4 regions of the Glaciimonas sp. PCH181 genome follow, and region 2 is predicted to be linked to each of the others. Evidence: predicted binding sites of a transcription regulator. Region 2 holds the regulator's gene; each other region holds the start of a gene.
The links. Region 2 encodes sigma-54, which starts transcription at its own class of promoters, with help from an activator protein. Its sites were predicted from a motif close to TGGCANGNAANCTGCTTT; they were not measured.
Positions count from the first base shown of each region.

Region 1 (3,529 bases), on a different contig from region 2:
TTTGCACGACTTTGAGGCCGCTGGCATCGCCTTGTCCCCAGATCATGCGTTCGTGATAAGTCGGTGTAATTTTTCTGCGTTTCAGGACCAATTCGCCATTAGCGTCAAACACCAGTTGGGTGTTGTACAGCGTGCCATGATCGCGCTCATTAACGCCTAGTACGACCACTACGCCATGACTTCGCGCCAGAGCAGAAACTGCATCTGTTACCGGGCCAGGTACGACGACTGCGCGCTCGTATAACAGCAAGTGTTCAGCACCAGCAGCAAAGGGCGGGCGGACAAACGAAAAATAGGGATAGTAGGGCACAAAGGTTTCAGGAAAAACGATCAATTGCGCACCTTGCGCCGCTGCTTTTTGAATCGCTGAGCAGACTTTATCCAGCGTTCCGCCTGCACTTTCCATATCCGGTGCAATCTGGATTGCCGCTGCACGAACAACCTTTTTTGAAGTGGTATTAGCCATTGTGTTTGCCATCTTTCTTTATCGTTTTTATCGTCCGCCCTGCATGACGCTTACAGCGTCCAGGTATCAAGAATGAATGCGTTTGCGCGGGTATGGATCAGCTTCAAATCCAGCACGTCGAGAGGATTGATGGCGCGAATGCCGGGGATCAGCGACGGTTCGCCGTGACCGTATAACGCTTGCAGCGCGAAACGACAGGCATACACTTTGCCGCCAGCTTCCATGAAAGCAGTTATCCGGTTATTGAAGTTCAGATGACCGGGAAAAGCTTCATCGCCCAATGTCGGAAAACCGCGTTGCAGGCCGAGCGTGACGCCGGGGCCGTACAGCAAGATGGAGGTCTCGTAACCCTTGCGTTGTAGGCGCGTCGCTTGCAACAAATTGACAAAGCCGATCGATCCTTCAAAGGCGACGGTATGAAACGTCACCAGCGCTTTTTCGCCCGGCAATGCTTTGATGTCTTCGAAAACTTTCTCTTCATAATCGACAAAGAAATCACCTTTTACGTGGGCTGCGTGTTTTACCGTTGGCATGTTGATAGCTCCTAATAAATCAGTGGAAAGGCTGGACACATCGAGTGTGCAAGTCGGTCAGACTGCTTGTCGTGACGTCCACATTGAATGCATAGGCTGTGCCATGCAATCGCCATCAGACCTCGAATTGACGGGATAAAAATCCATGCAATCGGACAGCGGAAAAGGTAAACCCGCGCCGCTATTGGGGTTTGCGCGATGGCGTGTTTGACTGACTTTCAGACGGGAAAACACAATCCATACAATTGCCCCATTCAATTCAGGTTTTTGCCATGCACCACGAAGGAATGCCTTGCCGTAAAGCTGTGCGAAAAAGAGCAGGAAATGCGCAATGCTGGTGCGCTAATCGGCCCCTTTTTTTGCTGAGTTGGCTAGTTATTGTATGGAACAAAAAATGCATACATTCGATGTGAGAAAAATTGCTTCAATAGCGATTGATGCAGAAATAATCTGACATTCATCTGACATTCATCTGACATTCATTGGGTATTCATGAGGATGTAACGACATGCCAAAACATCAAAATAGTTGGCTACCGAAGTTAAAAAAAGGCGCTGGTCCGCTGTATCTGAGTATCGCCAATGCGATTGCTGAAGATATCGCGGTAGGCCAATTGGCAGCAGAGCAACGCTTGCCGCCGCAACGCAAACTGGCTGAAATGTTGGGTATCGATTTCACGACGGTGGCGCGGGCCTATACCGAGGCGCATCGGCGCGGTTTGGTCGATTCTGTCGTCGGTCGGGGAACGTTTGTCTGCGGTCGTCGCCGCCCTAAAATTCCTCGGGTATTCGAGGGCCGCCCGAATGTTGATATGTCGATGAATATGCCGCCCGAACCTGTATCCGAAGAATTGCTGACGCTGATGCAAAGCGGTTTTGCCAGCGTTGGTGAGAAGTTAAGGGAATTGCTGCGTTATCAGGATTTTGGCGGCTCGCCGGACGATCGCGAGGCGGGCGCTCTTTGGCTGCGGCGGCGCGGTTTGGTGGTGGGCCATGAACGCTTGCTAGTGGTGCCGGGCGCGCAGGCCGCGTTGCTGGCGGTATTAACGACGTTGGCACCATCCGGCTCGGTCATCTGTTGTGAAGAGTTGACCTATCCGGGATTGCGGGCGCTGGCGGGGCAACTCGGCATTCGTCTGGTGGGCTTGCCGATGGATAACGAAGGTATCGACGCGGTGGCGTTTGCGGCTGCCTGCGCCCAATATGCGCCGAAGGCTTTGTATTGCAATCCGACTTTGCTTAATCCGACTACCATCGTGATGTCGCAAGCGCGGCGGCAGGCGTTGGTGGAAATTGCGCGGCATTATGGCGTGCCGATTATTGAAGATGACGCGTATGGATTTTTGCCACGCGTGACGCCACCGGCAATCGCCAGCATCGGCCCTGACGTAACGTTTTATATCGCGGGGCTGGCGAAATGCGTTGGTGCTGGATTGAGGATTGCTTATCTGGTGGCACCTGACGCGCACGATGCATCGCGGCTGGCCTCGGCATTGCGGGCGACGACGGTAATGGCCTCGCCGATTACCTCAGCGCTGGCAACGCGATGGGTGCGCGATGGCACGGCTGATTTGGCGTTGAACGCGATTCGTAAAGAGTCGATGGCACGGCAAAAGTTAGCGGCGCGGATATTGCCGCCGGGCAGTTATGTCTCGCATCCGGAGGCTTTTCATTTGTGGATTAGTTTGCCGCCATCGTGGGAGCGCAAAGCGTTTGCTGGGCATATGCAGTCTTCCGGTATCGGTGTGGTGGCGAGCGATGCATTTTCAGTGTCGACGCAAGCACCTGAGGCGGTGCGGGTGTGCATCGGCGGAGTGGCTAGTCGGGAAGAGATTCAGCATGCATTGGAGTTGATCGCAGAGGCTTTGCGTAGCGCGCCGTTGATTGCGCCAGCGGTTGTGTGAATCATTGAAGAATGAAATAAAAAAAAGCCCCGGTTTCTTTTGCAAGATACCGGGGCTTTTTAACGGGTTATGACATTACTTGTTGTTAGCCAGCAGACTCAACGCCTTGGCGACACCCGCACCGTAGGCAGCATCGGCCTTGGTGCAATTGTCGATATGTCGTGCCTGAATTTCTTTAGACGCGCCACCAACAGAGCGCGCTGTGTTGTCGAACAACACTTGTTGCTGCGCTGGTGTCATCAGTTGGAACAACGCACGGACTTGCGAGTAATAATCGTCATCCACGCGGTGGTTCCAGTGATCTGCCGCACCTTCCAGCGCCAATGGCGGTTCTGAAAAGTCTGGCTGTTCTTGCCATTCGCCTTTGCTGTTCGGCTCATAGCCGATGGTGCTGCCGGCATTGCTGTCTACGCGCATTGAACCGTCGCGGTGATAGCTATTGACCGGACATCTTGGTGCATTCACCGGAATCTGGTGATGATTCACACCAAGACGGTAGCGTTGCGCATCGCCATACGAAAACAGACGGCCTTGCAACATTTTGTCTGGCGAGAAGCTAATACCCGGCACTACGTTGGCTGGCGAAAATGCGGCTTGCTCAACATCAGCGAAATAGTTGGCAGGATT
Region 1 is NZ_PYFP01000001.1:1,338,519-1,342,047, reverse strand. Features, by position in the region: gene C7W93_RS06045 (Nit6803 family nitrilase) at 1-466, opposite strand, end outside; gene C7W93_RS06040 (MSMEG_0572/Sll0783 family nitrogen starvation response protein) at 517-999, opposite strand; gene C7W93_RS06035 (PLP-dependent aminotransferase family protein) at 1,508-2,902, shown strand; gene C7W93_RS06030 (catalase) at 2,978-3,529, opposite strand, start outside.
Region 1: a site for sigma-54 is predicted at 1,086-1,103, ahead of C7W93_RS06040 (MSMEG_0572/Sll0783 family nitrogen starvation response protein). Genes of this name have one in related genera too.

Region 2 (3,529 bases):
CAACGGTGCCGGTAAAACGACCTCGTTTTATATGATTGTGGGCTTGGTGCCGTCGGATGGCGGCGCAATTGATCTGGATGGCGTGGATATCTCGCGCTTGCCTATTCATCAACGTGCCGTGCTCGGTCTGTCCTATTTACCGCAAGAAGCATCGGTATTTCGCAAACTTACGGTAGAAGACAATATCCGGGCTGTGCTCGAGCTTCAGCGTCCAGACGGCGTGCCGCTCACCAAACAACAAATCTCGGACAAGCTGGAATCACTGCTGCAAGAATTGCAAATCGATAAACTGCGCGAAAACCAGGCTTTGTCGTTATCTGGTGGTGAGCGCCGTCGCGTAGAAATCGCCCGCGCTTTAGCCACCAATCCCCGTTTCGTATTGCTCGATGAGCCATTCGCAGGGATAGATCCGATTGCCGTAATCGAAATTCAGCGCATCGTGCGATTCTTGAAAGAGCGTGGGATCGGCGTCCTGATTACCGACCATAACGTGCGGGAAACGCTCGGCATTTGTGACCGGGCGTACATCATCAACCAGGGTAGCGTGCTGGCCAGCGGCAGTCCAGACGACATCATCGCCAACGAATCGGTGCGACGCGTTTATCTGGGTGAACATTTCCGCATGTAACTGAATACAGGAATACTGAGGAATCCCCAGCACACATGAAACAATCCCTCCAACTCCGCACCTCGCAACATCTGGCGCTGACACCACAGTTGCAGCAATCTATACGATTGTTGCAATTGTCTACGCTGGAACTGCATCAGGAACTGGAACACATCCTCTCGGACAATCCGTTGCTGGAACGGCTTGACGACCCTCTTGATAACTCTGTCAGGTTGTTAGCGGACGGCGCAATCAACTCGACGGCTTCGACGATGGATGCACCAACCGGCGATAGTGAAGTCAGCAGTTCACCAACAGAGCCGGAAGGCGGCGGTGAAACTCAAGAGGCTGGCGACAATAGCCAGGACAGCGCTAACAATGACAGCGAATGGAGTTTCGACGACGTTGCGCGCACTTCCAAAGCCCCGGACGACGAAGATGCCAGGCCGCAGTTGGAAGCTTATGAAACGACCTTGCGCGAACATTTGCTGAAGCAAATGCGTGAAACTGTGGATCAGCATCGCGACCGCGCATTGATCGAATTAATCATCGATGCGCTGGACGAGAATGGTTATCTGGAAGAGCCGCTGGAAGATATTCATGCCCGTCTTCCAGAGGAATTAGACATCGAAGTCGAAGAGCTATCAATGGCTCTGAAGATGGTGCAGAGCTTTGACCCGACTGGTGTGGGTGCTCGCAATGCTGCCGAATGTCTATCTCTGCAAATTAAAGCATTTCCGAAAGTAGCTTTCGTCACACGTCGTCTGGCATTAATTATTGTGCAAGATTATCTGGCCTTATTTGCACAACGCGATTTTAATAAAATCAAAAAAGCGCTCGATTGCGACGACGAAGATTTACGTGAAGCACAAGTAGTTATCAAGCAATGCAATCCTCATCCAGGCGCTACTTTTGCGGGCAGCGCCTCGGATTATGTGGTGCCGGACGTGATTGTCAGACGTACAAAAAATGGTTGGCAAGTCATGCTTAATAATGACGTTATGCCAAGACTGCGTGTAAACGCCCTCTATGCCAATATTCTGAAGCAAGGTAAAAGCGAAGGATCGCTGGGATCGCAGTTGCAAGAGGCGAAGTGGTTGATCAAAAATATGCGTCAACGCTTCGATACCATCCTGCGCGTGGCGCAAGCAATTGTAGAACGTCAACGGAATTTCTTCTCACACGGCGCGGTCGCGATGCGGCCGCTTGTGTTGCGCGAAATAGCTGATACACTAGGATTACACGAAAGTACTATCTCTCGTGTGACCACTCAGAAATACATGCTCACCCCTCACGGGATGTTCGAATTAAAGTATTTCTTCGGTAGCCATGTTGCTACAGAGGCAGGTGGAGAGGCTTCCTCTACAGCGATACGGGCGTTAATCAAACAACTGATAGGAGCGGAAGATTCTAAAAGTCCTTTCTCTGACAGCAAGATTGCCGATATGCTCGCGGAACAAGGTATGGTAGTTGCACGTCGTACGGTCGCAAAATATCGCGAAGCATTAAGAATTCCGCCAGTCAATTTGCGTAAATCTCTTTAGCTGTTTGTATGTATGCACAACCGTCGCTGTGTCCTGACTGACCGATTCATAATGAATTGATCATCCCAAGTCCGAACCGCCAACGACATACTTCATAGGAGCGCTGTATGAATTTCACAATTAGTGGGCATCACCTCGACGTAACTCCCGCCATTCGCGAACACGTGCTAAGCAAATTGGAGCGTATCAAGCGCCATTTCGATCAGGTCATAGATATTAGTGTGATCCTGACTATCGACAAAATCACAGAGAAAGAAAAACGCCAGAAAGCCGAAATTAATTTGCGCGTAAAAGGCAAAGACCTGCATGCTGAAAGCATTGCGCATGACCTTTACGCCGCCATTGACTTGCTGATCGACAAGCTTGATCGTCAAGTAATTAAATATAAGGATAAACTGCAGAACCACCAACATTCCGCGATTAAACATTTGCCCGAGGATGCACCTATCCCGGCTACGTAATGTTGTGAGGTCTAAGTCAATGCAAGTGTGTCTCAAGAATCATTGAGAAAATACTAAACTGACAAACGAGCAAGGGCGCAGTTAATGCGCCCTTTGTTATTGGAAAATCACTTTAATTACCTATATTATTTGGATAATTTTCAGCATGATTTTTTTGCTGATTGTTTAGCCTCATCTCATCAATGAGGCTTTCATTTCTCTGGCAGCCGGATTACTGTTTCAGTGCACCAAATACCTTGCCAATAATGGCACTTCCCGCGCCAACCGGATCGCGACGAATCGCCTTCTCTTCTTCCCCGATCATATAAAACAAACCATCCAGTGCACGTTGAGTGACGTAGCCCTCAACCGTGGCGGCCTGCCCTGGCACTAATCCTGTTTTACTGACCATGCCCATCGTTGCGTTATATTGTGCTGAGACGCCATTCTGGTCTGTAATTTTTTTCACTATCGGCAAAAATTTCACTTCCAGAGGTGCCGCCGTTTTCTGCTTGAAAAAATCCGTCACCGATGTCTCACCGCCACTCAAAATATTTTTTGCGTCCGTGATCGACATCGATTTCACTGCATTCAATAGCAAAGGTTTAGCCAGTGGCACGGCGGATTCTGCCGCATGATTCATCGACAAAACCAAATCATCCAATTGCTGCCCTTTCCCTGTCATTCTCAAGAGCGGACGCGCCTGCTCCAACACGCCTGGTAATCCAATTTTTACTTTATCGTTATTCAAAAATCCATTTTCAACACCGAGTTTAGAGACCGCAACAGTTGCACCTTTATCCAGTGCCGCCTTCAATCCAGAACTGGCATCCTGATTGCTCAAATCGGCTAAAGAAAATGCAAATGCAGTAGAAGAAATGAGAGCGCCGATCAAACCCAGACTACAAACGGGTTGGAAGTGAAATTTCATGGATGAC
Region 2 is NZ_PYFP01000002.1:832,023-835,551, forward strand. Features, by position in the region: gene lptB (LPS export ABC transporter ATP-binding protein) at 1-628, shown strand, start outside; gene C7W93_RS16880 (RNA polymerase factor sigma-54) at 664-2,151, shown strand; gene hpf (ribosome hibernation-promoting factor, HPF/YfiA family) at 2,259-2,612, shown strand; gene C7W93_RS16890 (DUF4197 domain-containing protein) at 2,824-3,522, opposite strand.

Region 3 (3,529 bases), on a different contig from region 2:
TAACCCAGTCACCGGTGCCAAAGGACCAGCGCCTGTACCACCAGCCGCGCCGCCCAAGCCGCCTGTCAAGCCACCCAGCAAACCGGTTACTGGTGCCAGAGGACCAGTACCAGCACCACCCGCTGCACCACCTAGGCCGCCGATCAAACCAAGCAACACGTTATTCACCGGTTGCAACAAGCCGCCGGTTTGATTACCCAATAAAGGTTGTGTACTGTTGGTCAGACTGTTATTACCAAGCGCAACGACGGTATTACCGACTGTCGATACGACGCCACCCAAACTACCTGCCACCGGCACGTTAGAACCTGTCAACGTATTCCCCAACGCCACTACGGTGCCACCAACCACACCCAGCAAAGCATTTACCGGTTGATTCAAGCCAGTTGTATTACCGATCGTTTGTGTAAGCGTATTGACCGTACTAGTCAACGGCACGATAGCCGTACTTAATGTCTGCGTTACCTGTTGTACCGGACCGGTCGTCAAGCCTGTTGTCAACGTGCTTCCCAGTTGATTCACCACACCGCCAACCGTGTTGACTACACCACCAAGCGGGGTTGTCAACGGCGCTAATGCAGCCAGTTGACCAGTGCCCAAACCGGTCACCAATTGGCCTGCGCTTTGTACCGTGTCACCAACTTTGCCGACGACACCGCCAACGCTGCCGACCGTTGTGCCGATCGGATTTTGAGAAGTCCCGATTTGACCCAGGCCACCCGTCACGCCCGCGCCCAACGTTGTCAGAATGCCGCCGGCATTCGTCACAACACCGTTCAAGCCGGTTTTTGCATCTGTCGGCAATGGCAGCTGACTAGTCAACGTAGTACCGATCCCCTGCACCGCAGTACCGACGCTCGTCACGACCGAACCAGTATTCGATACCAAGTTAGATGTTGGTACGCTGCCGCCTGTACCGCCACCAGTGCCACCACCAGTGCCACCACCTGTTCCCCCGCCCGTTCCACCACCAGTGCCACCGCCGGTACCACCACCTGTTCCCCCGCCAGTACCGCCACCGGTGCCGCCGCCATCAGTTCCACCAGTACCGCCGCCCGTGCCACCACCGGTACCACCATCAGTACCTGCTCCTGTGCCGCCGCTTCCGCTGCCATAGCCTAGAGAGCCGCCTCCAGCACATCCCGTTAACATTGCAGCGAATAGTAATGACACTGCGACCAGAGTTCTTTTTTGTGTTGCTTTCATGGTACTTCTCCCTTGTGGATAACGCAGATAAAAATCTGCTTTGGGTTCCTTAATGCAAAGAACATACCAGAGAGCAATTCCACAAAAATAGTAGCCTACCCACTCCTTCAAAATCTTTAAAAATTAATATAATTTCCTTTAAAATCAACAACTAAGCGACTTACCAGCACAAAAAATGATATTTTTTAGATTTTGGGTTTTGGGCTATTTTCGCGTTCGATGTTACGTAACATGCGGGAACATCCCACCCCAAAAAACTGACTATCGCTTTCGTTCGCCATGCCGATACGATTTAATTTTTCGCCAATAAGAATCGCACCCAGACCTCTCGCATAAACGATAAAAGTCATCAGACAGATACAACGCACTTGTGCCATTGCTGCGATTAGCGCGACGTCAAAGACCTGATAATGGGCGAGTCTGCAAACCCCATCAGCTCGGCCATCACAGGCATTCTCAACGGCATGATCCACCAACTGCTGACTGGCACATCAGCCGCATCGATCCACTCCTCCGCCCGATCATAAGAATCAAAAGGTCCAAAGAGCGCGTAACCGTTCATCGGATCTCCCAGCATGACCACACATATTTCCGCTGCTTTATGCATAGACTTATCAGAGCTGACCGCTCTCTTTCGTAAACGACAACACCCGTGCATGCGTATATATAACGGGACTATTAAAAACGATAACCCACGCCGAACCCGATCAGCCACGGATCGATCTGGACCGCGCTGATTTTTTGACCGGCGGCATACACATCGCTCTGAATCTGTAATTTTTTAACATCCAGATTCAATGACCAGTGTTGATCGAGCTTATAGTCAACGCCTGCCTGTAACGCCAGACCCCAGCTATTTTTACTCAGGCTGCCAGCACCGTTGAGCAAGTCAACACTAGAAATGCGGGTGTAATTCAGCCCGGCGCCAAGATAAGGACTGAACTGCGCTTGCGGCAGGAAGTGGTATTGCAGCGTCAAAGTCGGCGGCAGGTGTTTGAAGCTACCGATATTTTTTCCATCTAAGGAGACGTCCTGCTTTTGGGGATACGTCAGGACTAATTCGGTGGCCCAGTTTGGCGTAAAGAAGTAAGAAATATCCACATCCGGAATCATCTTGGAATTGACGTGCAAGCGATCCGATGCGCCGACACCACCGATGGCATCCGACTTATTAGCAGGATTCAGATAATCAGCACGCACCCTTATCTGCCAAGGGCTTTCTTGCGCGGAGACATTCGCGCCGCATATGCTCAAACTCAATAAGACTGCTGCCGATAAAATATTTTTTTTCATTTTTTCCCCGTTAATTAATGCGTGAAAGCACAATACGGGGAAGCAGATACATGCGAGTTGATGTAAATCAATTCAGCGTCATAGCATTATTTTAAAGTTGTTTTGACATTCACGACGCATATTTCAGCGGCAGATATTGCAGCACATGCGCCACGCTATATGTCGATCCTGAGCATTTTCGGCAGCGCAATCTGTTGTTGGCATTACGGTGTAATCGCAATTTTCAACACACCTTCACGCTGATTGGCGAACAGCGCATAGGCCTCTTCAATCTGATCGAGTTTAAATCGATGCGTCACCATGGATTGCAAATCGACTCGGCCAGATGCAACCACGTTCATCAATCTGCGCATGCGTTCTTTGCCACCGGGACACAAGGTAGTGATGATTTTGTAATCGCCCAATCCAGCGGCAAAAATATCCATCGATATAGAAATCTTGCCGGAGTAAACACCAAGACTGGAAAGCGTGCCACCCGGTTTTAGTACGCGCAAACAACTCTCAAACGTTTGTTGCGTGCCCAATGCTTCAATCGCGACATCGACGCCGCGCCCATTGGTCAAGCGCATAATCTCGGAGATCGGATCGGTCTTGGTGTAATCAATAGTCACATCGGCGCCCAATTTCTTTGCTACTTCAAGACGCGTACTCAAGCCATCAACCGCAATAATCAGACTGGCACCCTTTAATTTCGCGCCTGCTGTTGCACATAAACCAATCGGCCCCTGCGCAAAAATAACGACCGTGTCGCCGATCTTTATTTCGCCACTTTCCGCGCCGCCAAAGCCTGTACTCATAATGTCAGGACACATCAATACTTGTTCATCTGTGAGCCCATCCGGTATCGGCTCAAGATTCGACATCGCGTTCGGCACCAACAAGTATTCCGCCTGAGAACCATCAATGGTGTTGCCAAACCGCCAGCCACCGGCCGCTTTGCCACCACACTGCGATGCGTGCCCATCCAGACATGGATGACATTGACCGCACGGCGTTATTGCGCCGACGATCACGCGTTGACCCACGGTAT
Region 3 is NZ_PYFP01000001.1:1,366,194-1,369,722, forward strand. Features, by position in the region: gene C7W93_RS06180 (collagen-like triple helix repeat-containing protein) at 1-1,206, opposite strand, end outside; gene C7W93_RS06185 (hypothetical protein) at 1,592-1,813, opposite strand; gene C7W93_RS06190 (OmpW family protein) at 1,885-2,499, opposite strand; gene C7W93_RS06195 (NAD(P)-dependent alcohol dehydrogenase) at 2,703-3,529, opposite strand, start outside.
Region 3: a site for sigma-54 is predicted at 1,258-1,275, ahead of C7W93_RS06180 (collagen-like triple helix repeat-containing protein). Genes of this name have one in related genera too.

Region 4 (3,529 bases), 680 kb from region 2:
CGATGAGGCCGCGCTGGTCACCGATGCGGCGATTTTCCCGGCCGATTCTTTGCTGCATGTCTGCGCGCATTTCTCTGCAAAAGAGCCAAATGAAAGATTAGTACGCCACATCGCCACGCCGCAAATAAAACCCCCTTGTTACCTCGATTTCAGCGATGTAAAAGGGCAGTTGCAGGCTAAACGTGCACTTGAAGTCGCCGCCGCTGGTGGCCATAGCGCGTTGCTGATTGGGCCTCCCGGTACCGGAAAATCCATGTTGGCGACGCGCTTTGCAGGGATTTTGCCGCCGATGACGGATCAGGAAGCATTGGAATCGGCAGCGGTGCAATCGCTGACCAGCGGTTTTTCCAGCAGTAGTTGGAAAGTACGTCCCTATCGCGCACCCCATCACACTGCCTCTGGTGTGGCGCTGGTTGGTGGCGGCGGTACACCTCGCCCCGGTGAAATTTCATTAGCGCATCGCGGCGTGCTGTTTTTAGACGAATTGCCTGAATTTGACCGACGTGTTTTAGAGGTATTGCGTGAGCCACTAGAATCTGGCCGCATCACCATTTCACGTGCTGCGCGGCAGGCCGATTTTCCCGCCTGTTTTCAGTTAATCGCGGCGATGAACCCCTGTCCCTGCGGCTATCTCGGTCACGTGGCTAATAAGTGCCGCTGTACCCCAGACAACATCGGACGCTATCAAGACAAAATTTCCGGCCCCTTATTAGACCGCATCGATATGCAAATCCAAGTCGGATCATTGCGCCATGATGAATTAAAAAAACAGGCTGACGGTGAGTCATCCAGCCACATCGCTGAGCGCGTCGGCCATGCGTACGCGATTCAGCTAGCCCGGCAAGGCAAAAGCAACAATGCGCTATCGACGACCGATATCGATGCTTATTGCAAAGCAGATGCTGAGGGAGAAAAGTTGTTGCAGACGGCAATGACGCATCTGAACTGGTCGGCTCGTGGTTATCATCGCGTACTGAAAATTGCCCGGACGATTGCCGATCTCGCCGCCAGCGAGGGAATCGTCAAGGCGCATGTTGCCGAAGCAATTCAGTATCGCCGGGCGCTGCGTGAAAAATAATTGTGGTCGACTGGTGAAATAAGCCGGTCGACCACAAAATATCCGATGCGGCAGAGCGCGTCATGTCATTCTTGGCACGCGGCATCATTACGCATACGAGATTTCGGTAGATTTGCGGGGATATTTTGAAAAGCGTGACGGAGATATATAAATGCGCTAATCGCAATGCTATGTTGAAGTTATTATTATTTAGATAATTTTATAGGATTATTTATGTGATGCCGATTCACCTATAACGTGGAATTGGCCCGTGAAAAGAGACACGCTGCATGAATCATTCATTATTTTTAAATAGCAGAATGGCGAGTGTGAAGTTTGATGAAGCGAAATGGGTTTGTGTTGCTTGTCACATTTGGTTGCAATTGACGTTAACGTTTCACATTAATTGCGTGACAAAAATGCGCTTAGGCGTACTATAGAAAGCAATAGGTCGTAGCTGAGCAACTTTTAAATGATTCTTTTGACCTGGCAAAAAAGGAGCAAATCAGAATATTTACGCTAGCTGGCTTGAAAACTGCTTATCGATCATCACCTTCTGTCTAACTTTACAGGGAGCGCATATGAACCTGATCTACAACAGTGACCAGTACAGCGTCGTCGAATTTGGAGCCGATGAACAACGAGAAGCGCTACGCTTTGGCGGCTACGAAATTGTCGATAAATCATTCAAACGGGAAATTTTTATTGCTGGTGCGCTTGCAGAGTTTTTTCGACAAGGTGTTGAAGAACTAATTGCTTCCGAGCCAAGTATTGAAGACATTGATGCTTTTCTTGGTAATTACGATGCCTTGATGAGCCAGCCGGTAACGCTGCAATAAGAACGCGTTTAGCGTACCGAAGAACGTAACATTCTTTGTTCGATTTTATGTGTTATGCAGTATAAAAAAGGAGCCATTGGCTCCTTTTTTATTATCTTAACTTAAGCATTCACGCTTAAATCAACCGTCAATCCAATGTTTAAATCTCAACTTTGGTTCCCAATTCAACTACGCGATTGACGGGGATATGGAAGAAGTCCGATGGCTTTGCGCCATTGGCATACATCCATGCGAATAACTTTTCTCTCCATAGCCACATCCCCGGCAACTTGCTCGGCACGATCGTATCGCGGGCCAGGAAGAAAGACGTATCCATCAAATCGAATTCGTGACCGAATTGTTTATTGGTCAGGTTCATCACCGTATTGACGTCCGGTGCTTCTTTGAAGCCAAAAGCTGCGCGTAGCAGATAGACCTCGCCGCCCATTTCTTTCAAGGTCAGCCGCTTATTGTCATCAACGTAGGGAATGTCCCAGATACTGATTTTCAGGAAGAAAACGCGTTTATGCAAAATACGATTGTGCTTGAGGTTATGCAGCATCGCCACCGGCACAGTCGCCACGTTACCTGTCAAAAATACCGCAGTGCCATCAACGCGATGCGGTGGATGGGCTAGCAAGCCTTCAATAAACGGCGCCAGCGGGATACCCTCATCCTGACTGCGTTCACGCAGCAGCATGCGCCCTGAATACCAGGTAATCAGCAAGAAGAACGAGACCACCCCAAGCAAGATCGTGAACCAGCCGCCATCTGGAATCTTCATCAGATTTGCTGCAAAGAAGCCGAAATCGACGATAAAGAACGCGCCGATAATCAGCGCGACTAAGATTGGGTTCCATTTCCATACGGTGCGCATGACGACCGCTGCCAAAATCGTCGTGATAAGCATCGTTGCCGTTACCGCCACGCCATACGCCGCGGCGAGATTATCTGACTTTTTGAAAGACAGCACTACCGCGACAACTAATATCAGTAACATCCAGTTAATGACCGGGATATAGATTTGGCCGCGCTCATCTTCAGACGTATGCAAAATGCGCATGCGTGGGACGAAGCCGAGAAGAATTGCCTGACTGGTCAGGGAGAAAGCGCCGGAAATAACCGCCTGAGAAGCGATTACCGTCGCAAAGGTCGACAGAATCACCATTGGTATTAGCAATTGGTCTGGCACCATCAGATAAAAAGGATTCGATACGGCGGAAGGATTGACGATCAAATTTGCGCCCTGACCGAAGTAACACAGCATCAGGCATGGCATGACGGTATATAACCAGGCAAAACGAATTGGTCTTATCCCAAAATGCCCCATGTCGGCGTACAGCGCTTCTACCCCGGTCAATACCAACACAACAGAGCCGAGCACGACAAATGCCAATTGGGCGTGCATCACCATAAAGTGGAAGGCGTAGTAGGGATTGATTGCCGCCAGAATTTCCGGGGCTTTGACGATGTTGTAAACGCCTAGCAGACCTAACGATAGGAACCAAACGAGCATGACCGGGCCGAACATTTTGCCAACGATTGAGGTGCCGTGACGCTGAATCAAAAACAGCGCAATGATGATCGCTACGGTCAGTGGAATGACGTAATGCGACAGTGCAGGGGTGGCAATTTCCAGCCCTTCAACTGCAGA
Region 4 is NZ_PYFP01000002.1:1,508,147-1,511,675, forward strand. Features, by position in the region: gene C7W93_RS20035 (YifB family Mg chelatase-like AAA ATPase) at 1-1,078, shown strand, start outside; gene C7W93_RS20040 (DUF3567 domain-containing protein) at 1,639-1,896, shown strand; gene C7W93_RS20045 (potassium transporter Kup) at 2,036-3,529, opposite strand, start outside.
Region 4: a site for sigma-54 is predicted at 1,582-1,599, ahead of C7W93_RS20040 (DUF3567 domain-containing protein). Genes of this name have one in related genera too.